Regions from separate parts of the Parafrankia irregularis genome, predicted to be linked through region 2. Evidence: predicted binding sites of a transcription regulator. Region 2 holds the regulator's gene; each other region holds the start of a gene.
What was found. Region 2 encodes LexA, which represses DNA repair genes until DNA is damaged. Its sites were predicted from a motif close to CGAACNNNNGTTCG; they were not measured.

Region 1 (9,557 bases), on a different contig from region 2:
GTCCTCGCCCACGGAGCCGAACGCGTCGGCGATCAGCTCCGGCATGGTCAGCACGGTCGGACCGGTGTCGAAGCGGTAGCCGCCCAGCCGCAACGACCCCGCGCGACCGCCAGGGAAGTCCTCCCGCTCGAGCACGGTCACCCGCCTGCCGGCACCGGTCAGCCGCAGCGCGGCCGACAGCCCACCCAACCCCGCCCCGACGATCACGACGTGCTCCGCCGGTCCGGTCACTGTTCGCATGGGACGTCCTCTCCGCCGCGCCTCTGCCGCAGGTCCAGCGTTTCACCAGGACGGACGGCGGTGCGGCCGGGACCACCTCGGTGGGTTCCGGGCGGAGCCTGCCCTGAGACGACCGTGGCGGGGAATCGTCGTTTCGACCCGTGCCGGTCCGCCGACCTGCTGATCTGCCGCCAGGCCATGGCGACGCCGGGGGAGCCGCGCATCTCACCACCCGCCGGGCCGTCCGGCACGGTCCGACCGGCTGGGAAACCGGTAGCGTTCGACCGTCCCGATCTGTGATCTGTGAACTGCGGGCTGTCTGTCCGGGTTCGTGGTTCGCGGCTCCCACGCCCGGAGGTGTCGTGTCCGATCTGGTGGTCGTTGCGCTCGGCATCATGCTGCTCCTGGTCGCCGGCAGCGCGTTCGTCCTGCTGCGCATGCCGCCGGAGCGGCTGGAGAGCACGGTCGACGGGGTGGCGGCCGTCGAGGCCCGGCTCGCCGCCGGCCGAGTGGAGATCGGTGAGTACGACCGTTCGAACGTCCGGGTCGAGATCCTCGCGCGCCGCCGGCCGGGTCGGACCCGGCCGGTGCTGACCCGCGCGGGCGACGTGCTGCGCCTGGACGGTACCTCCAGCGACGCGGTCGTCCGGCTGAAGCTGCCGAGAGGGACGAAGGGCCGGGCGGAGGTCAGATCCGGAGAGATCACGCTCTGGGGTTCGGCCGGCGACCTGCTTCTGGTCACCGAGAGCGGCGGGATCACCGGTCGTGAGCTCACCGGTGGCCGGATCAATGCCCGTAGCCGCACCGGTGACGTCAACCTGCACTTCGATGCGCCTCCGGACAACCTGTCCGCGGTGAGCGACGAGGGCATGGTGATCCTCGTCCTTCCCGACGGCGACTACGAGGTGGAGGTGGAGACCGGCAACCCGCAGCTGGCGTCGGTCGAGCTGCCCAACGTGCCCGCGGCGCGGCGGCGGGTGTTCGCGCGCAGTGTCGCCGGCAAGATCTGGATCAAGCGTGCCTCTGAGCAAGGGCCAGTCCGCATCTGAGCCCACTGCTCGTGGGCCGATATCTCGGCGGCCGATCATTTTGCTCACCACGGCTCGTGCCCGCTGGTGGTGCCGTGGCCGTGGGTGGTGTTCTCGCCGTCGCGGTAGGAGTGGGGGCGGACCTCGTAGTGGCGGCCGGTGGGGCTGGTCCAGCTGAATACTCCGGGGCGGGGCTGGGTGACGCGCCAGCGGGTGTGGTGGCGGACCCGGTGGTGCCGTCGGCACATCGGTCCCAGGTTGGTGACGACTGTCTTGCCGCCGTGGGTGTAGGGGTGGGTGTGGTCGGTGTCGCAGCGTCGGGCGGGGCGGGTGCAGTGCGGGAACACGCAGTGCCGGTTCCGGGTCTGGATGTGGCGGTGCTGGGCGGGGCTGGGGTAACGCCGGGCACCGAGTTCGACGAGGTGGCCTTCGGGGTCGACGAGTATCCGCCGCCAGGTTGATCCGGGCCGGTAGGCGATCTCGCGGGCGATGTCGGCGGGTGGCGGCCCGTAGCCGGGAAGCTCGCCGGGGGTTGTGTCGAGGTCGAGCAGGGTGGCAATCGGGACGATGACCTGTACCTCTACGCCGGCCGGGCCGGCGGTGGTGTGGTGGGGGTTGAGGATGAGGTTGGTGAGGGTGTCGGCGCGGATCTCGTCGCGGCTGCGGGTGTCGTTGGGGTCCCGCCGGGCCTGGGTCTGGTCGGTGATCTGTTCGATCCGCTGGCGGCAGGCGAGTGCGTCGGGGGCGGGGAGGAACGCTCCGAGTTGGGCCATGCCGTCGCCTTTCGGGGTCAGCCAGACCCGGCGGCGCCGGGTCTGGCGTGCCGATCGGGTGGCGGCGCCGTCGGGGTCGAGGGCCACGACGGCTCGGCGGCAGGCGGCGGTGAACTGGATCTGATGGGCGCGTGGGCCCTGGGCCAGGACATGGTCGACGACCTGGGCGGCGAGGTCGTCGTCGAGTGGGCCGGTCGCACGGTCCAACGCGTGTAGCCGGGGCAGGTCCAGGATTCCGGCCGCGAGCGCGTCGAGGGCGGCGGGTAGGCGGTGGGTCACCCGGGCGGCGAACCCGAGGGTGCGGGCCGCGATCGTGGTGGAGACCCGTAGCACCCCGGCGACCTTGCCGGCGACGACGGTGTCGAACAGTCCGGTGGTGTCGTAGCCGTCGGGGGGTTGGAGGGCGGCGAGGCGGGCGTGACGGCGCAGGAGGTCCGCGTCGGCTGCGGCGCGGGCGGCTGCGGCGGCGCGTAGGCCTTCGAGTTCCTGGTGGAGGTGGTGTTCGAACGCCGTGTGCTCGGCGGAGATGTTCCCGTCGGCCTCGGCGAGGGGGAGACGGGCCGGGTGGTTGATGGTGGTGGTCATGGGTCTGCCCTCCGCCGGCTCACACGTCCCCCGTGGTCGAACGAGCGTTCGACCGCATCGGTGATGTTAGGCCGTGAACCAGCCCGCCAGGCCGTGCCGGAGAGGTGAGGCCACAACGAGTTCCCTCATCACCCAGGCCGCCTTGACGGCCCGGCGCCGGGTGGTCATCCTGCAGTCGCCAGGCGCCAGAAGAACCACACGAGCCCCCCCGGCCACCCGCCCACCGAACCCGCGCTGCCACCCGCCCGCGCCCCGCGACAGCCACACAACGTGACTCGCGCGGTGCAACATGACCCGTCTCGCCTCTCCAGGGGAGGCCATGACTGTGGAAGGCCATAACTGACGACAGGGCCTCGCCAACGATGGCCTCCGGTGGGGCGGACCCGGTCCGGGTCTGCGTCACTGCGGGACTACGCTCGTATCCCATGACGGGGTTCCACGCATGACAGCAGTCGGGAACGCGGCGAGGACGACGGCCAGGACGGTGGCGGAGTGTCTGGCCTCGGGGCGGACGTCGTTCTCCTTCGAGTTCTTTCCGCCGAAGACGGCCGAGGGCGAGCGGCAGCTGTGGACGGCCCTGCGTGAGGTCGAGGCGCTGCAGCCGAGCTTCGTCTCCGTCACCTACGGCGCCGGTGGTTCGACGCGGGACGGAACCATTCGGGTCACCGAGCGGATCGCCACCGAGACCAACCTGACGCCGATCGGCCACCTCACCGCGGTGAACCACTCCGTGGCCGAGCTGCGGCAGGTCATCGGGGGCTACGCCGGTGCCGGTGTACGTAACGTTCTGGCGCTGCGCGGTGATCCTCCGGGTGATCCTCAGGCGGAGTGGGTGCGTCATCCCGACGGTGTCGCGTATGCCGAGGATCTCGTCCGGCTGGTCCGTTCACTGGGGGACTTCTGCGTCGGCGTCGCGGCCTTCCCGGACAAACATCCCCGGTCTCCTGACCTGGAGACGGACGCGCGTTTTCTGGTCCAGAAACTGGACGCCGGCGCGGACTTCGCGATCACCCAGTTCTTCTTCGGTGCCGACGACTATTTCCGGCTGGTCGAGCGCGTTCGTCGGCTGGGTTGTGACGCACCGATTATTCCCGGTGTCATGCCGGTGACCAACGTTGCGCAGATCGTGCGTATGGCGCAGCTGTCCGGGGCTGAATTTCCGGCCGATCTTGCTGCCCGGCTGCAGGCTGTGGCCGATGATCCGGCCGCTGTTCGCGCCATCGGGATCGAGGTGGCCACCGAGCTCTCCGAACGGTTGCTGGCCGGCGGAGCACCGGGGCTTCACTTCATCACGCTGAACCGCTCCGGTGCGACGCGGGAGATCTACCGGGCGCTCAACGGCTGAAACCGGCCGACAGCGCAACGACGGAGCGGCCGGCCGCCGGCCGCCCAGGGGCGTCGGCGGTCAGGCGCGCCAGCCACCCGGCCTGGCTCCGCCCGATCCGCCGCCGACCCCATCCGCTGCCAGCCCGATCCGGCCGAGCCTCGGCCCGATCCGGCCGAGCCTCGGCCCGGTCCGGCGCGCCCGGAGCGGGCGAAGTGGGCGCGCCGGCCGGGTCTGCCAGCGCGGCGGTACCGAGCTCCGGGTGTCGATTCGGCTCAGTCCTGGTCCTCGTAGGCGTCAAAAACGCAGAGTAGCCATTCGTCGCGGAACGTCTGCTCCCGCACGAGAGCGAATCCGGCGTGGTTCGCCGCGTCGACCACGGCGGTAACCAGACCGAGATCGAGAGTGTTGAACACCTGGGTGATTCGCACGGCGAGGACCACCTGGTCGCGATGGGCGCTGAAAGCGTGATCCGGGTCCAAATCCTCAATGGACTCGACGACACCGGTCGGCTGGTCGGATACCACGACGGAACTCTACGGCGCGGGCACGATGGATGACGTGCGTACCCGAGTTCCTGATCGAGAGACCTACCTGGTCGAATGGGCCGCGTTGCACGGTGGGTACGACCCCCGGACAGGCTCTGGGATGGTCCGTTTCTGGCTTGGGCTGACATATCTCCTGGCCAGGCCACTGGCCGCGGCGGGCGTGGCGCCGGGAGCGGTGACGGCGGCGACGGTGGTCGCCGCCGCGCCGGTGATTCCCGCCGCATGGGCGGGGGCCCGTTGGGTGCTGGTCTGCCCGGTGGTGGTGATCCTCAGCGGGCTTCTGGACAACCTCGACGGTGCGGTTGCCATCCTGCGGCGCAGGGTGACGGCCTGGGGCTATCTGCTCGACTCGGCCACGGACCGGGTCTGCGACATCGGCTACCTGGTCGCGTTCTGGCTGGTCGGCGCGCCGGGCGAGCTGGTGGCCGCGGCGGGTGCCGCTGCCCTGATGCTCGAGTATCTGCGCGCCCGTGCGGCCGGGGCCGGTCATGGCGAGATCGGTGTCGTCACGGTCGGGGAGCGTCCGACCAGGATCATTCTCGCGGCTGTCGGCCTGGCGGCGGCGGGGCTGCTGCCGGCGCACGCGGGAGCGGCCGCATCGGCGGGCGCCGCCGCGACTCTCACGGTGTGCGCGGTCGGGCTGGTCCAGTACCTCCTGTCGGTGCACGGGGCGTTGACAGCCGCTGCCCCGGACGTGCCGGGGCCGAGCGCACCCGCGCCAGGTGAGACCGGCGGATGAGGCCTGCCAGCGGGGTGTGTCAGGCCGGCCCGACCAGATCGGTGACGATTTTCGCGGAGAGGGTGACGAGTGGCAGGCCCCCGCCGGGGTGGGCGGAGCCACCGACCAGGAACAGCCCCGGAACCGGGGACTGGTTGCGAGGCCGCAGGAAGGCCGACCGAGGTCCGTTGGAGGAGACACCGTAGATCGAGCCGCCCGGAGCACCCGTCCGGCGGGCCAGATCGGCCGGGGAGATCGTCTGGTACCAGCGCACCCGCGCGCGGACATCGAGGCCGCGGGCGGCGAGAACGTCGAGGATCCGGCGGGCGTAGGCGTCGACGAGGCCAGGTCGGTCCCAGTCCAGGCCAGCGCGCACCTCTGCCCCACCGCCTGGGCTGCCCGAGCTACCCGAGGCGCTGTGGGGGCTGGCGTTGACCAGCACGAACCAGGCCTCGTCACCGGGAGGGGCGGTGGCGGGGTCGTCCGGTGACGCTATGTAGATGGTGGGGTCCCACGGCAGCCTGCCACCGAAGACGGCGTCGAACTCGGCGTCGTAGTCGGCGGGGAACAGCACGTTGTGATGGGCCAGCCCGGGCGTCCGGCCCCGCAGCGCCAACAGCAGGACGAAGCCCGACAACGAGGGCGCGAGCCGGCGCACCCGTCGGCGGCTGGGCGGATGCTCGACGAGCGGTCGGGTGCCCCGCCGCCCCGGATGTTCCGCGGACGGAGGCGCACCGTCGTAGAGACGCGTCGCGTCGACATTGGAGACGACGACGTCGGCCGGCAGCACGACACCGTCGGTGAGACGGACGCCGTCCACCCGCCCGCCGGGGGTCAGCGAGATCCGCGCGACCGGGGTTCCGGTGCGGATCACCGCCCCTCGCTCGGTCGCCCGCGCGGCGATCGCGTGCCCGAGCAGACGCAGCCCACCCGGGATGTACCAGCCACCGAACCGGCGCTCGACGTGCGGCACCGTGACCAGGGCCGCGGGAGCGCGCCGCGGATCCGATCCGGTGTAGGTCGCGTAGCGCTCCAGCATCATGCGCAGCCGTGGGTCGGTGAGGTGGCGGCGACCGAGCCCGCGCAACGTGGAGGCGGGCGCGACGGTCGCCAGCGCGCCCGGCCTGCGCACGGCCATCCAGGCCAGCGCCCGCAGGGACACCGGGCTGCGCAGGAACGGCTGCTCCGACACCCCCCAGACACGTCGGGCCCGATCGTCCAGACGGCGCCATTCGTCGCCGGCCCCGGGGGAGAGACGCTCGTCCAGAGCGGCGAGGAACGCGGCTTCGTCGGCGTGTGCGTCCAGCACGGTGCCGTCGGCGAAACGGTAGGAGGCGATCGGGTCCAGACGGCGCAGGGTGAGGACGTCGCCGAACGGGCCGCCGGTGGCGGCGAACAGGTCCTCGAAGACCTCGGGCATGGTCAGCAGGGAGGGGCCGGTGTCGAATCCGTAGCCGTCGCGTTCGTACCAGCCGAGCTTGCCGCCGATCTGGTCGGCGGCCTCGCACACGGTGACCCAGTGGCCGGCGGCGGCCAGCCGGGCGGCTGCGGCGAGCCCGCCGACACCCGCTCCGACCACGACCACCGTTGCCACGTGGTCGACCCTATGCGCGGGCCCCGTCCCCTCTGTTCTGGTCGCTCTGTCCGACGGAATCCGAACTCCACCCACCCGGCCACGCATCGCGGATTCCGCGCCGCCGCGCAGCGCCGACAATTCGCCTCAAGAGGGGGCATGGATTCGCCTGGCGACCAGTAAGAGTGAACGGTTTTGGCCGTTGGCACGACCAAAACCGTTCACTCTTGCGACTCGTCAAACCGGGCTGGCAGGCACACGGGTCCTCGGAGCTCCGCCCGCGTTCGTGGAGTGCGAACCTCACCGCCTCAAGGTCGGTCGAAGGTCCGTCCAGCGGACGTCCGGTGGACGGGCCCGTCGAGGAGGCGTCCCTTCCAGCGGGCGGTGCCCCGCCAGCGCCGCCACCACGACAGCGCGGTGAGCTGGCCCAGCAGACCCACGGACACCGGGTGGGCCAGTGCGTCCGGCCAGCTGCGGCTGCCGGTGCGCCGGGCCGCGACGACCCGGCCCGCCACCCCGGCCAGATAGCCGGCCAGACCGAGCCGGGAGCCGCGCAGGGCGGCCACGGCCGGAACGACGAACAGCCAGCCCAGGCCGGCCAGCTGCCCCAGACTGGCGGCGGGGCTCCCGCCCGCCGCCCACAGCGATTTGGCGTAGCCGTCACGCAGCGGCGCCCAGCCGTCGTACATCCAGGTGGTCGCGAGATCGGTGCCGTCGGCCACCACCCCCCGCCCGCCGGAGCGTTTGACCGCACGCAGCAGTGCCAGGTCGTCGAGGACCGCGCCACGCACGGCCGCATGCCCGCCGGCCCGGGTGTAGGCCGCCGCGTCCACGCACAGGAACTGGCCGTTGGCCGCGGTCAGCGACGGCCGCGCGGAGCGTTCCGCGGCGCGCAGTGGCAGCAGCGCCAGCCACGACCACTGCAGGAGCGGCTGGACGAGCCGTTCGGGCACCGAGACGGCGAGCTGGCGGGGGTAGGGCGAGACGAGGTCGAGTCCGGTGCCGCGCAGGAGGCCGACGGCGCGGGCCACCCCGTGCGGTGCCACCGTGACGTCCGCGTCGACGAAGACGATCACGGTGCCGGTGGCCTCGCGGGCGGCTCGGGCGCAGGCGTGCGGCTTTCCCAGCCAGCCGGGTCCCGGTTCGGGCCCGGTCAGGACCCGCAGGCGTGGGTCCTCGGCGGCCAGCTTGCGCACGATCGTGTCCGTCCCGTCGGACGACTGGTCGTCGTAGACGAGCACCTCGAGGTCGGAGACGTCCCGGGAGGCGAGCAGGGCCGTCAGACAGGTGTGCACCCGGTCGGCCTCGTCCCGCACCGGCAGCACCACGCTGACGCGCTCCCGGACGGGGACACTGGCCGCCGGGTCGCGCAGCAGCCACGCGTTCACCGCCGTGTGGGCTGCGACGACCAGCGCGCCGACGGCGCCGGAACGTGCCACAGCCCGGGCCACCGCCCGTGGTGGGGAAGGCGTGATGTGGTGCTCTGCCTGTCGTCTCCTGGTCCGGCCTGTGCTCACGCATCGGAGCGTGCCAGGTTCCCGCCATGGGCGGCGCCACGGCGGCCTGGCAGCACGCCGAGCCCGAGGAGGACGCCCATCGCCACCCCGCCGACCAGGGCGACCCCGGGACGCCCGAAGAAGGCCAGGTTGGCCAGCACCGAGGAGAGGTAGGTCCAGCCCAGCAGCGTCATAGGCAACCGGTCGGTGCCTGTGCCACCGGTGCCTGTGCCACCGGCGGCTGTGCGGCTGGCGGTCGCGCGGTCGGGCAGCGCGGCGAGTGCGCCGGTGAGGACGGTTCCCACCAGCATCCATCCGGCGGCGTTGCTCACCGGGATGCCGTTGATCGCGGGACCACCGGACGACCACGACCAGTAGCCTTCGGCCACCATCTGAGGGTCGAGGAAGAAGTCCCAGGCGGTGAGGGTGGCGCCGCCGACCAGCGCCGTCACGGCCCATCGCGTGCCGGCGCCTGCTCCGGCACGCAGGCGGGCGGCGCAACGGTGGCCGAGGGCCAGTGCCGGCAGGCCCATCATCGTCCACGCGAGCGGGACCACGACCGGGACTGCGAGCAGCTTCGGGCCGAGCGCTCCGCCGTAGGTGTAGTCCCCGAACGGCCAGCCGGTGTGGACACCGACCGACTCGGCGATCAGGCCGGTCGCGCTCGCCACGGACGCCGCTGCTGCCGCCCGGCCGAGGCCGTGCGCGGCTGCGGCGGCGCCTACCGACGCGGTGCAGAAGGCCAACACGGAGAGCACGGTGACGGTTGCGCGTTGATCCCCTGACATCAGGGGATAGCAGATCTGGAGCCCGATGGTCGCCGCTGCCGCCAGCCAGGGCAGCGCGGTGCTGCCGCCCGGCCAGGCTGGGCGGGAGACGCGGGAACGCCACACCACCCCACGACGAAGCCTGGGGCCGGTGTGCTGTGGGCCGGGACGGTGCGGGTCGGAGCCGGTTGGTGCCGACCGGCTCAAGGCACCTGGGCCGGTTGCCCGGTTGTGGTCTGCGCGGACGAGGTACGGACAGCCGGCCCGGACAGATCCTTACCGAGCACGGCGTACTCGGTGTAGCTGCCGGGAAAGCGGAAGTGCGACAGCAAGGGCACGAAGCCCTCGCTGGCGTACAGGCGGCGGGCGCGACTGCCGGGCAGTTCGAGCGCGGACAGCGCCGCCGTGCGCTGCGGGACGTCGCGCAGCAGCTCCTGTAGCAGGTCACGGCCGATCCGGCGACCCTGGTAGCCGGGCAGCACGTGGAGCTCGACCACCTCCATGCAGTCCGCGAGCCAACGGACGG
Region 2 (9,557 bases):
CCGCGGCGGCCGAACTGGGTGCCGGCCTCGTTGACGCCGCGGCGGCGGACGGATCGCGGCTCGCACTTCTGATCATGGGAGATGCCAGCGCCCGCCGCACGGTCAAGGCGCCCGGCAGCCTCGACCCGCGCGCCGACGCCCACGACGCGTCGGTCGCCGCGGCGCTCGCGGCGCTCGACGTCGACGCGCTGCTCGCCCTCGACCCCGAGCTGTCCAGGGATCTCCTCGCACCTGGCCGGGCGTCCTGGCAGGTCCTCGCGGGCGCCCTGCGCCGCGCGACGCCGACGGATCCGGCGAGGTCCTGGCGCAGTGAGGTCCGCTACGACGACGCACCGTTCGGCGTCGGCTACCTTGTCGTCGGGTGGGAGCGCAGCGGTCGATGAACGAACGCCGTGGCCCCGTCGTCGCGGTGGTGGGCCCGACCGGCGTGGGGAAGAGCGACTGGGCCGTCGAGATCGCCCTGGAGCTCGGCGGGGAGATCGTCAACGCCGACTCGATGCAGCTCTACCGGGGAATGGACATCGGCACGGCCAAGATGCCGGTCGAGGAGCGCCGCGGGATCCCGCACCACCTGCTCGACGTGTGGGAGGTGAGCCGGACGGCCGATGTCGCCAGCTACCAGCACGACGCACGGGCCGTCATCGATGGCCTGCTCACGGCGGGCCGGCTTCCGGTCCTCGTCGGCGGCTCGGGCCTGTACGTGCGAGCGGTACTCGATGACCTGGCCTTTCCCGGGACGGATCCGGCGGTGCGCGCGCGGCTCGAAAAGGAGCTTGCCGAGGTCGGGCCGGGGCCCCTGCACGCCCGACTCGCGGCGCTGGCCCCCGACGCGGCGGAGGCGATCCTGCCCAGCAACGGGCGCCGCATCGTCCGGGCACTGGAGGTCGTCGAGCTGACCGGCACCTTCGTGGCCACCCTGCCAGAACACAGCTCGATCTACGACGTGGTCCAGGTGGGTCTCGATCGCCCTGATCTCGACGAGCGGATCGAACGCCGCGTCGAGCTGATGTGGCGTACCGGGCTGGTCGAGGAGGTCGAAGAACTGGCCGCACAGGGCCTGCGGGACGGCCGCACGGCCTCGCGGGCGCTGGGCTACGCGCAGGTCCTGGCCGCGCTCGACGGGGCAATGGGCTCAATGGCCGAGGCCAAGGCGGCCACGACCATCGCCACCAGGCGTTTCGCCCGGCGGCAACGGTCGTGGTTCCGGCGAGACCGGCGGATATCCTGGTTCGACTCTCCGGATCTCGCCGAGGTGCGACGTCTGGTCGGCGCGCTCTGACGGGTGGTCGGCCTCCTGCCGAGGCGTCTGGAACACGGCGTCTGGAGTCTGACGTGACCGCGCTCGACATCGGCCTGGTGCCCGCGCTGTACGCCTCGTTCGACGACGGCACGCTGCGCCTGCACTACCAGCCCGACGTCGACCTGCGCAGCGGCTCCGTGCCCGGCATGCGGGCGTACCCACGCTGGGCGCATCCCGAGCTGGGTCTGCTGGGCCCGGCGGACTTCATGCCGGTCGCGGCGGCAGCGGGGCTGGTCGGCCAGGTCCACCAGTGGGTGCTGCGGATGGCGGTCACCGAGGCGCGCACCTGGCATCGCATGGCGGCGGGCACCGGGGTCCGCCCGCCCCGGCTGTGGGTGCGGGTCGACAGCGCCCAGCTCGGCCGGCCGGACTTCTTCGACGAGATCGAGCGGCTGGTCCTCGGGCGGTCGCTGCCACCTGGGGCGATCGGCCTGCAGTTCACCGAGAACACGCTGGCCTTCGCGCCGCCGGGCCTGCCCCACCTGCTCGGGCGGCTGCGTGCGCTGGGTGTCGCGGTCGGCGTCGACTCGTTCGGTACCTGGTCCGCGTCGGTGGCGACGCTCGACAAGCTGCCGCTGGATCTCGTGCGGATCGATGGGCGCTTCCTGCGGGCGACGATCCGCGACCTGGAGGGTCAGGCGGTTTTCGCGTCCATGCTCCAGATCGCACACCGTCGCCGCATGGTCGTGGTCGCCGAGGACGTCGACACCGCGGCGCTGGCGGCCGCCGTGGGGCGGACGGAGTGCGACCGGGTCTGCGGTCCGCTGTTCTGCCCGCCCGTTCCGGTCGAGGACGCCCGGATGATCGCGCTCGGCCGGGGTCGGCCGGACCGTTGGTACAAGCCGTGGACGGACTCCTGGGAGGGCGTCGGCACCCGTCGCCCGACCGGCGAGCCGTCGAATCCTTCGAGCTCGGCCAGCTCCGCCGACTCGGCAGGCTTTGGCAGCTCCGCCTACTCAGCCAGCTCGGCCAGCTCCGGCAACGCTGCGAACAGGGCGGGCCCGGGAAGCGGTCATGCGGGCGCGGCGGGTCGTGCGGGCCGGCGGACGCCCGCGGGCCCGCCACCCGCGGCACCGCCACGCGACCCGGCGAGGGCGTGCCAGGACTCGCAGAACGGACGTCCCGGCAGTTCCGGACGTGGTGACCGCTCTCGGGCGGCCACGGCCGGATGAGGCGCCCGGCGCCGTACGATCGCCGCGTGCGGTACGTCAAGGGACACGGGACAGGCAACGACTTCGTCATCCTTCCGGATGCTGACGGTGATCTCGACCTGTCGACACAGCTGGTGCGCGCGATCTGCCACCGCGGAACAGGGGTCGGTGCCGACGGGGTGCTGCGGGTGGTCCTCGTCGCCGCGGAGCCCGCGGCGGCGGCCTACCTGGGCGCTGCCCGCTGGTTCATGGACTACCGCAACGCCGACGGCTCCATCGCCGAGATGTGCGGCAACGGAGTCCGGGTCTTCGCGCGGTATCTGGTGGACGCCGGCTACGAGATGCCTGGCAGCCTCGTGATCGCCACCCGGGCGGGCCTGCGCTCCGTCGAGGTGCCGCCGGCCGGTGACGTGAGCGTGGACATGGGCCCGCCGGCGTTCGCCGCGGGCACCGTGCCGGTCACCGTGGTCGGCCGCGAGTTCGCCGCGGTGGGTGTTTCGATGGGCAACCCGCACGCGGTCTGCTTCGCCGACGACCTGGGGCCGTCCGAGCTGGCGCGCCTGGACCTGGGCGCTCCCGTCTTCCCGGCCGAGGCCTTCCCCGACGGGGTGAACGTCGAGGTCGTCGTGCCGAGTGCGGATGGCGTCGCGATGCGGGTCTTCGAACGCGGCGTCGGCGAGACGGCCTCCTGCGGCACCGGCGCCTGCGCGGTGGCGGTCGCGTGGGCGGCGCGGGTGGGCGGTACGCCGCCGTCCGAGGTGCTGGTCGATCTTCCCGGCGGGCGCCTGACCGTTGACTGGCGGGAGACGACCGTCATTCTGCGCGGTCCCGCCGTTCTTGTGTCTGATGGTGTCCTTCGTCCCGAATGGATCCGCCAGGCCGCCGAGGTCGCCTCCGGTACTGCCGCTGCGGGTGCCCAGGCACTGGTTCCCGCCGGGACCGGCCGGAGCTGACCGACAGGGCCGTTCCTACCGGGCGCCGGGCCGGTAAACGGCTCGCGATCGCGGCACCGGCGTGTCACTCTGGGGCTGCGGAGGTTCCGCTGCGCCGGGGCACCGAGCCCGGGTACAGCGGCACCGGCCCGCTCCCGAACGGGGCGGGCGGAATTCGACGGTCACCGTGCCGCGTTGAGAACGGATGGTATGAGTCTTCCCGCTGACGCCGCCATGGCGTCCACCCGGTACCCGAACCCGAACCTGAGCCCGAGCTTCGACGGCGACGACGGGGGCGTGGTCCTCCTCGGTGACGGCGAGGGGTTCTCCTTCTTCGACGAACAGGGCGACGGCTTCGACCTGGAGGAGCGCGGCGCGCTGCGCCGCATCCCGGGTCTCACCACCGAGCTCGAGGACGTCACCGAGGTCGAGTACCGCCAGCTCCGACTGGAGCGGGTGGTGCTGATCGGGGTGTGGACCTCCGGGAGCCTCCTGGAGGCCGAGGCGTCGATGACGGAGCTCGCGGCCCTCGCCACCACCGCGGGCTCGATGGTGCTGGACGCGCTCGTGCAGCGCCGCGACCGGCCGGACACGGCGACCTTCGTCGGTTCCGGCAAGGCCCGAGAGCTCGCGGACGTCGTCGCGTCGACCGGTGCGGACACGGTGATCTGCGACGGCGAGCTGACCCCTGGGCAGCTGCGCCAGCTCGAAGAGGTCGTCAAGGTCAAGGTGATCGACCGGACGGCGCTCATTCTGGACATCTTCGCCCAGCATGCGACGTCCCGGGAGGGCAAGGCCCAGGTGGAGCTGGCCCAGCTCCAGTACATGCTCCCGCGGCTGCGTGGCTGGGGTGAGTCGATGTCCCGGGCCGCCGCGAGCAGTGGTGGCCGGGCGCCCATCGGTACCCGCGGCCCTGGTGAGACGAAGATCGAGACCGATCGGCGGCGGCTGCGCACACGGATGGCCAAGCTGCGGCGCGAGCTGGCCGCGATGGCCACCGTCCGGGAGACGAAGCGCTCCTCGCGGCGGCGGGGTGCCGTGCCGGCGGTCGCGATCGCCGGGTACACCAACGCCGGGAAGTCCTCGCTGCTCAACCGTCTGACCGGAGCCGGTGTGCTCGTCGAGGACGCCCTGTTCGCGACCCTCGACCCGACCGTGCGGCGGGCGACCCTGCCCGACGGGCGGGTGTTCACCCTGGCCGACACCGTCGGTTTCGTCCGGCATCTGCCGCACCAGATCGTCGAGGCGTTCCGGTCGACGTTGGAGGAGGTCGTGGACGCGGATCTCGTCCTGCACGTCGTCGACGGTTCGGCACCGGACCCGATGGGGCAGATCACGGCGGTCCGTGAGGTGCTCGCCGAGATCGACGCGGCCGGGGTTCCCGAGCTCGTGGTCGTCAACAAGGTCGACGCGGTCGATCCGACGACGTTGGCGGTGCTGCGCAAGGCGGTTCCGGACGCCATCTTCGTCTCGGCTCGGTCCGGAACGGGCCTGGCGGAGCTGGTCGACGCCCTCTCGGAGCGGATACCGCACCCGGAGATCGAGATGTCACTGCTGGTGCCCTACACCCGTGGTGATCTCGTCTCCCGGATCCACCGCGACGGCGAGGTGCTGAGCGTCGAGCACACCGGCGCGGGCACGGCGGTGGCGGCCCGGGTGCCGGTGAGCCTTGCCGCCGAGCTGGAGCCCTTCAGGGTCGCTGAAGCCCTTCGGAACTGACCGAGCCGGCGGGAAGCCGAGCCAGGGGCCGCCTGGCTCGGCATGGCGGCTGGCTCGGTGGCCGGCTCTTCCCCAGGGGGCCAGCGCCCCCTGGGGTCGCGTTCGGGTCAGACCCGGCGCATCACGGCGACGATCCGGCCGAGGATGGTCGCGTCCTCGGCCGGGATGTCGGAGAACGCGGGGTTCTCCGGCGCCAGCCACACCCGGCCGTCGCGCTGGCGGAAGCGCTTGACTGTCGCCTCGCCGTCGATCATGGCCGCGACGATCTCGCCGTTGTCGGCGACCGGCTGCTGGCGGACGACGACGTAGTCACCATCGCAGATCGCGGCATTGATCATCGACTGCCCGACCACCTTGAGCAGGAACAGCGTGCCCTCACCGACGATCTCCCGCGGGAGCGGGTAGACGTCCTCGACGGCCTGCTCGGCGAGGATCGGCCCACCGGCCGCGATTCGCCCGATGAGGGGCACGTAGGTCGGAGTGCCGCCCTCGGCCGCGACGGCACCACCCACCTCCGCCGGCGTGGCGCCGGCGGAGCGCAGCCGGGCGCCCGCCTTCTGGCCGCCGATCGGCAGCACTTCCATGGCCCGCGGCCGGTTCGGGTCGCGCCGCAGGAAGCCCTTCTCCTGGAGCACCTTGAGTTGGTGCGCGACGCTGCTGGTGCTGGTCAGACCGACAGCCTCGCCGATCTCGCGGACGCTCGGCGGATAGCCGCGCTGCTCCACCGCGGCGCGGATGACCTCGAGAATCCCCTTCTGTCGTTGCGTGAGGCCTGAGGCGTCCGCGGGGCTGTCGGGAAGATCCCGGACATTGCCGCGGGCGTCGCCTCGGCGGGTACCCCGTGCCTGGCTGGTCATCGCCTACCGCTCTCCCTGTCGATGCATCCGGCGGCGGGGCTTCGCCCGCTACCGGCTTCTCCGCGACCGGTGGCTCGGCGGTTCCGCAGCCGGCGGGCCACCCGGTCGATCAACCACTTTGTCCTATTAGTAGCTTCTGACCGGTTCGGGTGGATTCTCCGTGCTCGCTTCTTCTCGCACGATCGTCCACAACTGATCGTCCTTGACGGTAGTCGGCCGGTCGCCGAATCTCAAACGTCTGTTCGAGCGTGTCGGGGGAAGTGTGCGTGGCGGCCGTGTAAGAATCGCTCAGGTGTTCGAGCGGGCGGATGCTCGCGCCTGGGAGGTTGACATGGCCGACCCTGATCTGGCCAACGCTGATCCGGCCGACCCTGATCTTTCCCGCGCCGGTCTGGCTGATGCCGACGTGACCGACGTTGCCATTGTCGATATCGCCATTGTCGATGTCGATGCGGCCGACCGTGACCTTCGGCCGGCCGCTGGCGACGTTGGCGTGGCTGCTGGCGATGTCGACATCGCGGATGGCGACCGGGCGCTCGGCGGGGGAGCCGGTCCTAGGTGTCGGGCGTTCCGCGTCGGCGCGGCGCGGCGGTCCGCGGCCGTCGGAGGAGGTGCGCCGGCGGGGGGCGGCCATGGTGGTCGCGCGCGTCCGCGTCCTCGTGCTCGCCGTGGTGCGGCGGTCAGCGGGGTCGTGGTGCGCGGCCAGGCGGTGCGGGGCAGGGCCGTGCGTGGTGGTGATCGGCGGCCGGCGCATCGCTCGGCCCCTTCTCGTTGTCTCGGCAGTGGTCCTTCACCTGCGGCGGGCCCGTGCGGCGCACAGCCGTCCTCGGCGGCGGTCGACTGCGGCGAGGCCCAGGTCATCGAGATGCCCGGGCTGGAATGGCGTGCCCGCGCCGTCGGGTACGCGTTGCCGCCGCCCGGTGGCCAGAGGCTACGGACGAGACCACGGCGCCGGTGGCTGAGTCTGCGGCGCAGCTCGTCCCCGAGCTCGCGAGCCCAGCCCCCGGGCGCGCAACGGCTCCGTCCGGGCTCGCGACGCCGCCCGCGGCGACAGCCGCCGCTGAGGCTGACCCGGCGGGGCAGGCTCGTGTTCGCGGCGCTCGCGTGCCTGTCCGGTGCGCTGGTGCTCTCGCTGGCGTTGGTCACCGCGTCGCAGGCGTTCACGGCCACCCCGGTGGACTGTCAGGTCCACGTGGTGCGCCAGGGCGAGACGCTCTGGGAGGTGGCGCGCGGGATCGACCCCGAGGCCGACACCCGTGCGGTTGTTCGTCGGCTCATGTCCCTGAACGATCTGCCCACCGCGGATCTCGTTCCCGGCCAGCCGCTCTGCCTGCCCTGACGGTGGCCCGCCCGACGGCCGGCCACCGGGCGGGATCGGCTGCCGATCAGGTGGCGGCGGCCCCGCGGCAGCGACACGCCGGAGGGGGAGGGGCGGTGTCGGACCTGTCGGGTGCGTGCGCTACGGTGAACACAACATCTTGTAGTTACAGCACCGTAAGTCATCCACAGGTTGTGCATCGATATCCACAGGTTGTCAGTTGGCCACCCCCGGAGGGTGGTCGGCCGGTGGCATGTGGGCACCTGCTGGGGCGTGCTCCGCGTGTGGCAGCCAAGCCGCCCGGAGCGGAGAGGAGTGTGCCGTGCGCTGTCCCTTCTGCCGCCATTCCGACAGCCGTGTCGTCGACAGCAGGGAGGCCGAGGAAGGCGCCGCGATCCGGCGGCGCAGAGCGTGCTCGGAGTGTGGGCGCCGGTTCACGACGATGGAGGAAGCTTCGTTGCGGGTGCGCAAGCGTAGCGGTGCCACCGAGCCGTTCAGCCGGGCCAAGGTGATCGTGGGCGTGCGCAAGGCCTGCCAGGGGCGCCCGGTCCGGTCGGACGATCTCGCGCTGCTGGCCGAGCGGGTCGAGGAGACGGTGCGTTCCTCCGGCTCCGCGGAGGTGGCTGCCGAGGACGTCGGCCGGGCGATACTCGGCCCGCTCCGGGAGCTGGACGAGGTCGCCTACCTTCGGTTCGCCTCCGTCTATCTGGCCTTCGAGTCACTCGCCGACTTCGAGGTGGCGATCGCGGCGCTTCGTGCCGACGCGGGGCAGAGCTCCGAGGCCGCAGGCGCCCCGCTGGCGGAGTCGTCCCGGGCCGCCGGCCCGGAGCTGGGCGCCGCCGGGCTCACCCGCGGGCCGCACCTCGCCGCCGCGCCGGGCCTGCGCGCGGCCGCGGGCCCCTGAGCCGCCGCAGGCCCCTGAGCCGCCGCGGACCCTGAGCCAGGCCGGGTGCGGCCTCGGCCAGGCCGGGTCGGGTGTGGGGCGGCCCGGGAAGTCGGGGCATTCCCGGCACCGGGCGTATCACTGACAACCGCACCGGCAACCGCACCGCGCTGAACCACCGCGGCCCGACCACCGCGACTGACCACAGCATCATGATCGCGCCCTGACCGCCGCGCCACGTCGCTCCACCACCGCCACGAACCACTGCATTCGGCGGTCGCCTGCGCCACCACAGCCGTCACCGCATCGCGCACCGACGGCGTGGTCGCCTGCGCTGCCACAGATCCCAAAGCACGTCGGACCGATCGGCAACGAGGCTGATCCGGTCATTTCGGCGTGCCATCCAACGGCGGGGCCACCTGCCCGGCGAGCGCCGAGCCCGGCGTGGACCGGGCTCATCGGGCAGGTAACTCCGGCCGCCATTGTTGAACCTGTCGAAAGCGAACACGAGGAGTGCCATGACCGAGACCCGCGGCAAGGGCAGCAGATCGGCCGCGAAGGTGGCTGGCCTGAAGATCCGGCGGGTTCGAACCACGCCCGGCGTCCACCCCTACGACGAGGTGGAGTGGGAGACCCGGGACGTCGTCATGACGAACTGGCGTGACGGTTCAGTCAACTTCGAGCAGCGCGGGGTGGAGTTCCCGGCCGCCTGGTCGGTGAACGCCTCCAACATCGTTGCCAGCAAGTACTTCCGCGGCGCGCTCGGCTCGGCCGAGCGCGAGTCGTCGCTGCGCCAGCTCATCGACCGGGTCGTGCACCGCTACACAGTGGCCGGCCGCGAGAACGGCTACTTCGTCTCCGAGGACGACGCCGAGGCCTTCGAGCACGAGCTCACCTGGATGCTGCTGCACCAGGTTTTCAGCTTCAACTCCCCGGTCTGGTTCAACGTCGGGACCTCGGCGCCCCAGCAGGTCTCGGCCTGCTTCATCCTCGCCGTCGACGACACCATGGAGTCGATTCTCAACTGGTACCGGGAGGAGGGGCTGATCTTCAAGGGCGGGTCCGGTGCCGGCCTGAACCTCTCCCGGATCCGGTCGTCGAAGGAACTGCTCTCCTCCGGCGGAACGGCGTCCGGCCCGGTCAGCTTCATGCGTGGCGCCGACGCCTCGGCGGGCACCATCAAGTCGGGCGGCGCGACCCGCCGTGCCGCGAAGATGGTCGTGCTCGACGTCGACCACCCCGACATCGTCGAGTTCGTGGAGACGAAGGCACGGGAAGAAGACAAGATCCGTGCCCTGCGTGACGCCGGGTTCGACATGGATCTCGGCGGCCGTGACATCGCCTCGGTGCAGTACCAGAACGCCAACAACTCGGTCCGGGTAAACGACGAGTTCATG
Region 3 (9,557 bases), on a different contig from region 2:
CAGATTGCCGGCCAGTTCGGCGAGCGCCTCCAACGCCCCTGCGTCGGAGGCCTCGAGCAGGAGATAGGCCTCGGCGGGGGCGTCCAGCGGCGGTGTGAGGTCGGTGTTGCGTAGCAGGATGTCGAGCCCCGTCCGGGTGAAGAACTCCGCCGAGACCAGCCCGGGAACCTCCTGGAGGGCCCTGATCGCCAGACCGTGCAACTCCGCCAGCCCCGGCAGGCCCAGCACCGCGACGATCGGGTCGCGCAGGCGTGGCACCAGCCGCAGGCGCGCCTTCGTGACGACCGCCAGGGTGCCCTCCGAACCCGCCAGCAGGCTCGGGTAGTCGTAGCCCGTGTTGTCCTTCGTCAGCCCGGACAGGTGCGACAGGACGGTGCCGTCCGACAGGACCGCCTCGACTCCCCGGATCTGCGCCCGCATGGGCCCGTTGCGCAGGACGCGTACGCCGCCGGCGTTCGTGGCGATCGTGCCGCCCACGGTCGCGCTGTGGCGGCTGGTGATGGCCACCCCGAAATCCAGGTCGGGATGTGCGTCCGCGAGCTGCGCCAGGGTGACCCCGGCACCGGCCGTCACCTGCATCGCGGCCCGGTCGACCGGGCCGAGCGAGTCCAGGCGGCCCAGGCTCAGCACCAGCTCGCCGGCACGCGGCACCCCGCCGCCGACCAGGCCGGTGTTGCCGCCCTGTGGCACGACGGGAATTGCCGCGGCGGAGCACAGCGCCAGTACCGCGCAGACCTCGGCGGTGTCCCGTGGCCGGACGACGGCGGAGGCGAACCCGCGATATCGCCCGGTCCAGTCGACCACGTACCCGGCGGTCCGCGAGTCCGTCAGCACGTGCTCCGCACCGACGACGTCGACCAGATCCTGACGCAGACCCGCCGGGAGGCTTGGGCGGGAAAGCGATTCCTCGGCGGACGGCAGAACCATCGACCTGCTCCTTTGGCTGACTGTGCTGAATGTTGCGTGGTTGGCCTTCGCCTGCGGTGCCGGTGGCCGCCGACACCGAGGTCGCGGTAATGCACGTCCACCGACCGGCCGGCGACAGTTGGCCACGCACCACCGTTCAAGACGCTGCTGTCCCAGCGACCAATCTCCGACACCGCCCCGGGAATCCAAGGTCGCGCGGCGATACCGGATCAAAGCCGCCGCGGCAGCAGATCGCAAGATCCCGGTCGTCGGCCGGTCGGTGGGTCAGCTGCGCCCGCGACCCGCCGAGCGCCGCCTCCACCCCGGGGAGGTCGATCAGCATTTCAGTGATTACGTTGAGGTAATGTGCGTTATCCGTGGCCGCCACAGTGGATACACGACCATTCCGAAACAGGACAATATCGACTAGCCGTGCGGAACCGCTACCAGGTGCTGACCTCTCGTTCGTAGACCGGACCCCTCGGCCGGGGGACGGTGCTTCATCTTGGCCGGCTGTTTTCATCCGACATACCATGGTCGATGGTGGTGTACTCCCCATCGAGATACGAATGCGGACGGACCTCGTAACAGCGGCCGGTCGGACTCGTCCACCGGAACACCCCCGGCCGGGGCTGGACCACCCGCCACCGGCCGTGATGACGCACCCGATGATGCCGCCGGCACAACGGCCCGAGATTCTCCACCAGCGTCTTTCCGCCCGAGGCATAGGGCCGGGTGTGGTCCAGATCGCAACGCCACGCCCGGCGGGTACACCGCGGGAACGTGCAGCACGGGTTCCGGGCCCGCACATGCCGCTTCTGCCCCGGGCTCGGATACCGCCGTTCTCCCAGCTCCACGAGATGACCCGCCGGGTCGGTGAGCATCCGCCGCCACGTCGAGGTCGGCCGCATCGCGATCTCCCGCGCGACAGCAGCGGGGAGCGGCCCGTATCCGGTCAGCTCGCCAGGCTCGGTGTCCATGCCGAGCAGGGTTCCGATCGGGATGACGACCTGCACTTCCGCGCCGGTCGGACCCGCCGGGCCGGGCTGCCCGTACCGGCCCAGGATAAGATCCATCAGGGTGTCGGCACGGACCTCATCCGGACTCCGGCTGTCCGTCTCACTCCGGTCGGCGATAGTGGCGTCGGCGATCCGTTCGATGCGCCCCAGACAGGCCAGTGCCGCGTCCGCGGGCAGCACCGCTCCCAGGACGGCCGTCCCGTCCTCCTCGGGGTCCACCCACACCCGCCGTTCCCGGCGCCGTTCCTCCGTGCGTTTCGCCGCACCATCTGGATCGATGGTGATCACCCCACGGCGGCACGCCGCCGTGAAACCAGCCCGATGCGCCCGCGGCCCCTTCCCCAACACGTGGTCAGCCACCCGGCCGGCGAGTTCGTCGTCCAACGGGGCGGTCGCATGCTCCAACGACCGCAGCCGCGGCAGATCCAACACCCCCTCGGTCAACGCCTGCAACCCCGCCGGCAGACGACGGACCACCTGGTCGGCGAAGTGCAGATGCCATTCGGCGGACCCGGTCGAGATCCGCATCACCCCCGCCACGTCCCCCGCGACCATCGAATCGAACAGATCCAGCTCGTCATAGCCCTCCGGCGGCCGGGCCGCGGCAAGCTCCGCCTGTATCCGGATCGCTTCCGCCTGCGCGGCGGCGATCCGCGCGCTCGCGGCCCCCAACCTTTCCAGGCGGTCGTTCAGCCATCCCTCGAACACCCGATGCGCGACTGGTATCTCCCCCTCCTCCTCCGAACCGAGCGTGCAGGGCGGGCCGGTCGGGTCGGTGAGGGTGGAGCAGGTGCTGGGAGTCATGGCACTGTCCTCCGGTCCGGAAACACACACCATTAGATCGAACGAGCGTTCGATTGCAAGGGTGATGCTAAGCCGGGAAGCGACTGGCAGGGTCGGGCTGGAGAGCGGAGGACACAAGGAGTTCACCCGCCACCCAGAACGTCTTGACAACCCGGCTTCCGGGTTGCAGCCTGAATCCGACATGCCATGCGGGGGCAAAAGACCCAGGATTCCTGGGTGGTTTGCACAGTGCATGGTCTCCATATATGGGAATCGGCAATCGATTAAATGGTGCACCTAGTGACGGTGGAGATGTTGAGCCAGGCTGCCAGTGACGTCTCCCGGGAATCCGAGAAGTCACGATCAACGCAGAAGAATAAAGCGGGAAACTCCGCGGACAGTCGCATCGAGATCACGCCCCGACAAGGCGGGTACTGAACCTGGGCGGGCGCCTCTCACTCACCAACGCCAGCCGAGTCGGAAGACCCATCCGATCAGCGGGTAGCCTACGAACCGGCCTCGGTGCTGAGCACACCGCGTCGGGCCAGTTCCGCGACGACACGCTGGCCGGCTTCGCGGAAGTCGTCGAGGCGGTGGCGGGCGGCCTTCTCACCGTCGCCGGCGGCGATGGCGCGTACGACGCGGGCATGTGCCTCGACCGTGTCGACCTGGCTGCGGTTGGTGCTGATCCGGAACACCAGCGGCAGGTACCCGCTGAAGGCGCGCAGCTCGGCGCGCAGGCGGCGGGAGCCACCGGCGCGGTGCTCGGTGGTGAGGATCAGACGGACGAGCTCGACCACGCGCTCCCGGTCGCCCTGCGGCACGGCCCGCAGCTCGTCGACCAGGCCTTCGAGCGCCGCGATCACCTCTGCGTCCCGCTCCTCGGCAAGGTGCCGGACGGCGACGCCGCTGAGCAGCCCGATGATCTCGAAATCGTCGTTGATCGACCTGGTGTCGAAGGGCTCGACGAAGACCCCCCGGTGGTACGCCGAGGAGACGATGCCATCGCGCTCCAGCATCACGATGGCCTCGCGGACGGGCAGCCGGCTCACGTCGAGCTCCCGGCACACCTGCTCCAGATCGATCCGGTCGCCCGACCGCAGGTGCCCTTCGAAGATCTGCTCCAGGATGTAGTCCACGACCGCGGTGCTCGTCTTGCTGCGAGGGACGGGGCGGCGCGCCACAGCGGATGATCCTTACAGGGGGAGATCCTTGTCGGAAACAGTGGACGCTACCACGGATCCTGGCCTGGCCGTGGCCGGCCCGGCCACGGCCGTCGTCGTACCCCCTGCCATCTGGGCGATGTGGGCCGGTTCCCGTCAGATCGGCGCGAAGAAGTGGGTGCCGTCGCGTTCCAGCTGGGCGATCAGCCCGAACTCCCAGTCGAGGTAGGCCTGCATGGCCTCGCGGGCGTTGTCGGTGCCCTCGTACGGCCGGCGGTACCGGTCGGTCGCCGGGGTGAGGAATCGCTGGCCGCCGGCCTCCAGCGTGGCTCCCGACGCCTGCCAGGCCCGTGTGCCGCCCGCCAGCGCGTACACCCGCCCGCTGCCCCCGCGACCGCCGCCGGGTCCACCGGCCGCGCTGTGTCCGTCGGCGAGGTCGGCGACCGCCCACCGGGCGAGCTCCCCGGTGGGAGAGGTGATGACCAGGCGTGCATGCGGCGGGAGGGCCTGCCCGGCGGGCCCCAGCTGCGCGCGGATCGCGAACCAGGCCCCCGGCACATGCCCGCGGACGTACTCGCGACTCGGCCCGATGTCCACGACGACGGTCGCGGTGGCCGCCGACGGGGTCGGACCCGCCAGCCAGGTCGCCAGCTCCGCCGGTTCGACCTCGTCGACGGCCGGCGCCGCGGGCCGCAGTGCGGCCGTCTGCCCCACCTCCGTGAGCGAAGGACCGGGCACCGTGAGGACGTAGGTCTCCCAGCCCATCTGCGCCAGCCACGACGCCGTCATGGTGGCGCGGACGCCGTCGTCGTCGGCGAGCACCAGGCGGGCGCCGCGCACGGGAGCGAAATGGTCGGTCTCCTGCACGAGCTGCCCGCCGGGCGCATGACGGAACCCGGGCAGGTGCCCCGCGGCGTACTCGCCCTCGTCGCGGACGTCGAACCGATAGGTGGTGCGCGCCGGGTCGTCGAGGCCCGCCAGCTCGCCGAGCGTCAGCGGACGTACCCCCACCCGCCGGGCGATCTCCCGCGCGCCGGCCCGGGCGGCCGCGTGGTGCTCCGCTGTCACCTCGGCCGGTGCGCGCCGGGTGGATCCATGGTCGAGCGCGAGGCCGGCCAGCTCCCAGCCGATCGTCCCGTTCCGCAGCGCCACCACCGGGTTGGGAACGCCCGCGTTGATGATCGACTGCGTGCCGATGATGCTCCGGGTTCGGCCGGCGCAGTTCACGACGATCGGCGTGCGGGGATCGGGCGCCAGCTCCCGGATGCGCAGCACGAGCTCACCGCCCGGCACACTCACCGAGGACGGAATGTTCATCGTGTGGTACTCGTCGTAGCGGCGTACGTCGACGACGATCGGCGGCGACTCCCGCAGCAGGCGTCGGACGTCCTGCGCCGACGACGAAGGCGTGTGCCTGACCGCCTCGACCAGTTCGCCGAACGCCTTGCTGGGCACGTTGACGTCCCGGAAGAGCTCGCCGCCGGCCGATCGCCAGCCGGCGAGCCCACCGGCGAGCGCCCCGGCCTGCGAATAGCCGAGCGTTCTCAGCCGGGCAAGGGCCCGCGGTGCCAGGTCGATCCCGTCGTGTTCCCCGTAGACGACGACCGGCACCGCCAGCCTTGGCACCCGCTCCAGGATCTCCGCCTCCAGCCGGGAGAGCGGCAGGTTCGCCGCCCACAGCGGGTGCTCCTGCGCGAAGGCGTCCTCCTCCCGCAGGTCGAGCAGCGCGATCTCCTCCCGCGCCAGCAGCAGGCGCCGCACCTGCTCGGCGTCGAACACCAGGGTCACGGCTGGCCGGGCCGCGACGAGCCACGGAAGATCGAGGGGGACGAGCCACGGAAGATCGAGGGGACGGGGCGTGACGGCCGCACGCCGTCGCGCAGGGCCGCCTGGGCGGCGCGGCGGTCCTCGCCGGTGAGCCGGTCGATGTACAGCCTGCCGTGCAGGTGGTCGGTCTCGTGCTGGAGGCACCGGGCGAGATACCCGCTGGCCTGGTAGGTGACCGCGGCGCCGGTCGCGTCGACCCCGCGCACGGTCGCGGTGGCGGCCCGGGTTGTCGGGTAGGCATGGCCGGGCACGGAAAGGCAGCCCTCCTCGTCGTGCTGCTCGCCCGAGCCGGTCTCCAGGACCGGGTTCACGACGACCAGCGGCCGGCGGGGGACGGCGACGTCCCGGGGGTCGTACTCGGTGTCGAAGACGAACACCTGCAGGCTGACGCCTACCTGGGGCGCGGCCAGACCGACCCCGGGCGCGGCGTACATCGTCTCGATCATGTTGTCGACCAGGCGCCGCAGAGCTGCGTCGAAGACGGTGACCGGCTCGGCCGGCGTGCGCAGGACCGGGTCGCCGAGGGTGCGGATGGGCAACAGTGCCATACCTCAACTGTTACACCTGCCGCAGCCCAGGGCCGGCGGACGGTCTCCGCCCTCTGCTTCCGGCATGCGGGCTGCGGGCGGGCGGGTGATAGTGGATGGAAGGCCCGCCCCAGCCGGACCGCGACGAACCAGTGCGGGTCCCGGAAGGAACCCGTGCGCGTGGTGCCTGTCGACATCCCGGGAGTCAGCCTGGGGACGGAACTGGGCCTGGGAGTCTCCGCCGTGGTTTACCGAGCCGAGCGGCAGGGCCGGTGCTACGCCGTGAAGGTGTCCCGGGGTGTCCCGCCGCCCGAGGTGATTCGTTCTTTTCAGCGGGAGGCGACCGTTCTGGCGTGCCTGCGGCATCCCAACATCGCCCGGGTGTTCGCCGCCGGGGAGGCTGACGGACGGCCGTACCTGGTGCTGGAGCTGGTCGAGGGTCAGTCGTTGGCCGACCGGCTCGCCGCCGGCCCAGCCGGCCCCGGCCCCAGCCCGGGCCGTGGGCTGGCCGGCTCCGGCCTCAGCCCGCTCACGGTGCCCGCCATCCTGCGCATCGGCCAGGACGTCGCGGGCGCTCTCGCGGCCGCCCACCGGCTCGGCCTGGTGCACCAGGACGTCAAACCGGCCAACATCATGATCGGGTCGGGTGGCCGGGTGATCCTGGTGGACTTCGGGCTGTTGGGCCGTACCGGCGGCGTCGTGCGCGATGAGGCGGTAGGCACCGTCCTCTACAGCGCACCCGAGCAGCTCGGCATGCTGAACCGTCCGGTGGACGCACGTTCGGATCTTTACTCCCTCGGCGTCGTGCTCCACACGTGTCTCACCGGGCGGCCGCCGTTCGAGGCGGACGACGTCGCCGAGCTGATGCGGCTGCACGCGGTCGCGCCGCCCCCGGATCCGAGCCGGGTCCGCGACGACATCCCGCCAGCTCTCGCGGAGGCTGTCGCCACCCTCCTCGCGAAGGATCCGGACGACCGCTTCCAGTCCGCGGACGACCTGGCCGCGGCACTGGCCGCGGTGGCCGGGCCGCGTGCGCCGGCGGTCGCCGCTCGGGCCGGTCCCTGGCGGCCGTCCGATCAGCCGGTGGGACGAGAGGCGCCGCTGGCGCGGCTGCGGGAGGCCTGGGACCTCACCCGCCGCGGGGCTGGCGAGCGGACGGTCGTGGGCATCGCCGGCGACATGGGCGTGGGCAAGACCCATCTGGTGCGGACGTTCGTCCGCCAGGCACGCTCGGTGGCGGGCGCGGTCCTGATGGAGGCGAAATGCGCCGAACGGGTCGACGCACCCTTCGTCACCTTCCACGCCCTGGTGGAGAGCTGGCTGCACGCCCCGGCCGCCGCGCCCGCCGCGCCCGCCGCGGGCGAGACCCCGTCCGCGGCCGCCGGCGCCGGCCGGCGCTCCCAGCTGCGGGCCGCCGCTGGTGCTGACGCTCCCGTCCTCGCCGGCCTGCATCCGGCGCTGGGCGCTCCCGGGCCTCCCCGGGAGAATCAGCCCGGCCCGGCGACCGGTCTCCATCAGTCGGCGTCGGTCACGGCGGGGGACCTGGGCGTCCAGCTGCGGCTGGCCGTCGTGCGGTTCGTCCGGGAGCTGGCCCGGCGCAGCGGCGGCCTGCTGCTGTGGGTGGACGACACCCAGTGGCTCGGGGCCGCGGACCGCCAGCTGCTGGAGGAGGTCGCGAACGACCCGGAGCCGGCGCCGCTGCTCGTCATCGCGACGTCCCGCCGCGCCGACCGGCTGCTGCCGGCGGGCAGATCACGACGGGTTGATCTCCGGCTGGGGCCGCTGGGCGCGCCCGAGGTCGCCGAACTGATCCGCGGCTGTCTCGGCGATGTCGCCGACGAGCGCTTCGTCCGGGATGTGGCGATCCGTTCGGGCGGCTGCCCGCTGGCCGTCTTCGAGCTGGTCCGGGCCGTGATCGACGCCGGTCTGATCCGGCCGTCCTGGGACGGTTTCGACGTCGATCGGGACGGGCTCGACTCGCTTGCCCTGCCTGACGAGGTGCTGGGCCTGATCCGGCGCCGGGTCGGTGCGCTGGACCGCTCGTCGCTGCCGGTGCTGTGCACCGCGGCCGCGATCGGTCACCAGTTCGACCGTGCGCTGCTCGCCGTGGCGGCCGGTGTGACGCCGGAACACGCGCGGCTGGCACTCGCCGAGGCGGAGTTCCACCAGCTCGTCACGCCGGTGTCGGACGGCTGCGCGCCCGATCGCTGGTCGTTCGTGCACGACTGTGTGCGCGAGGCGCTGCTGTCGACCATCAGCGCCGACGGCCTCCGCGCGCGGCACGCGGCGATCGCGGACGCGATGGAGGCGTCCGGCGCCGTGCACGGCCCTGACCTGTTCGCCCTCGCCCGGCACGCGGTCAGCGGCGGACTGCCCGCGCCCCGGCTGTACCGCCTCACCCGGGCGGCGGCCGAGGCCGCGGTCGCCGGGCGCGCACCGGTCGAGGCGGAGCGCCTGTTCCGTGCGGCCGCCCAGGCCGCCGCGCGGGCCGATATCGGCCTGGACGCGGCTTTCGAGACGGGCTTCGGCCTGGCCTGTTCCCGCATCGTCCAGCCGCACCGGGCCCGCGCCCATTTCGCCCGAGCCCTGGAGCTGGAGAACGATCCGCTGGCCCGGGCCGCACTGCGCGCGGAGGCGGCCGGCATCGAGCACGGGATGCGCAACTACAGCGCCGCCGCCAATCATGTCCGCCGCGGACTCGCCGAGGCCGGCCGGCCCATCCCCGGCCCCGTCCTGGTCGGTCCGGTCGCATTCGGCCGGATGCTGTGCGCGCTGGCGATGCGCTGGCCGGCGACGGGTTTCGGGACGGCCACCGGAGCGGCCCGGCGGCGCTACGAGACCGAGCTGCGCCTGCACGAGATCGGCGGGGTGAACGCGCTGTTCCTGTTCGACATCCCGACCTTCCTGTGGCACGTGGGTGGGCTCTATGTGATGAAGCGGGTCGGGTTCGGCGAGCTGTTCATCCGAGGCAACATCATCATCAACTGCGCGGCGGCGGAGCTGGGCTGCGGGCGGACGACGCGCCGCGCGATCAGGACGTTCCGGGCGCTGGCCGAGCAGACCGGCAACCCGGCCCTGGTCGCCGAGGCCGATCTCTACTCGTGCTTCGCGCTCCAGTTCCTCGGCGAGACCACCACCGTCAGCGACCAGCTCGAGGCGACGCTGCGCCGGGCGGCCCGCTGGGTCGACGCCTCCCTGTACGACGACGCGGTGACGGCGCTGGCGATGAACTACTCCTACCGGGGCCTGTGGCGCGAAGGCCTCGCCTGCCTGCAGCCGAACGCCTACGGCATCGACTACGTGTTCAACGACATCCGGATCATGCGATCCCG

Region 1: AWX74_RS11280 (DUF222 domain-containing protein) is a predicted target of LexA. The motif match lies at 2,643-2,656, and genes of this name have one in related genera.
Region 3: AWX74_RS16885 (HNH endonuclease signature motif containing protein) is a predicted target of LexA. The motif match lies at 2,768-2,781, and genes of this name have one in related genera.

Annotation. Positions count from the first base shown of each region.
Region 1 is NZ_FAOZ01000006.1:2,386-11,942, reverse strand. Features, by position in the region: gene crtI (phytoene desaturase family protein) at 1-240, opposite strand, end outside; gene AWX74_RS11285 (DUF4097 family beta strand repeat-containing protein) at 582-1,268, shown strand; gene AWX74_RS11280 (DUF222 domain-containing protein) at 1,313-2,605, opposite strand; gene metF (methylenetetrahydrofolate reductase [NAD(P)H]) at 3,048-3,950, shown strand; gene AWX74_RS11265 (hypothetical protein) at 4,205-4,456, opposite strand; gene AWX74_RS11260 (CDP-alcohol phosphatidyltransferase family protein) at 4,419-5,216, shown strand; gene AWX74_RS11255 (phytoene desaturase family protein) at 5,236-6,789, opposite strand; gene AWX74_RS11250 (glycosyltransferase family 2 protein) at 7,077-8,207, opposite strand; gene AWX74_RS11245 (carotenoid biosynthesis protein) at 8,282-9,160, opposite strand; gene AWX74_RS11240 (GNAT family N-acetyltransferase) at 9,235-9,557, opposite strand, start outside.
Region 2 is NZ_FAOZ01000005.1:319,104-328,660, reverse strand. Features, by position in the region: gene AWX74_RS10480 (class III extradiol ring-cleavage dioxygenase family protein) at 1-383, shown strand, start outside; gene miaA (tRNA (adenosine(37)-N6)-dimethylallyltransferase MiaA) at 380-1,279, shown strand; gene AWX74_RS10470 (EAL domain-containing protein) at 1,333-2,472, shown strand; gene dapF (diaminopimelate epimerase) at 2,469-3,404, shown strand; gene hflX (GTPase HflX) at 3,594-5,102, shown strand; gene lexA (transcriptional repressor LexA) at 5,210-5,959, opposite strand; gene AWX74_RS10450 (hypothetical protein) at 6,069-6,713, opposite strand; gene AWX74_RS10445 (LysM peptidoglycan-binding domain-containing protein) at 7,047-7,298, shown strand; gene nrdR (transcriptional regulator NrdR) at 7,531-8,181, shown strand; gene AWX74_RS10435 (vitamin B12-dependent ribonucleotide reductase) at 8,679-9,557, shown strand, end outside.
Region 3 is NZ_FAOZ01000009.1:133,570-143,126, forward strand. Features, by position in the region: gene AWX74_RS16880 (FAD-binding oxidoreductase) at 1-927, opposite strand, end outside; gene AWX74_RS16885 (HNH endonuclease signature motif containing protein) at 1,407-2,729, opposite strand; gene AWX74_RS16890 (GntR family transcriptional regulator) at 3,215-3,892, opposite strand; gene AWX74_RS16895 (rhodanese-like domain-containing protein) at 4,028-5,659, opposite strand; gene def (peptide deformylase) at 5,656-6,246, opposite strand; gene AWX74_RS16905 (diguanylate cyclase) at 6,406-9,557, shown strand, end outside.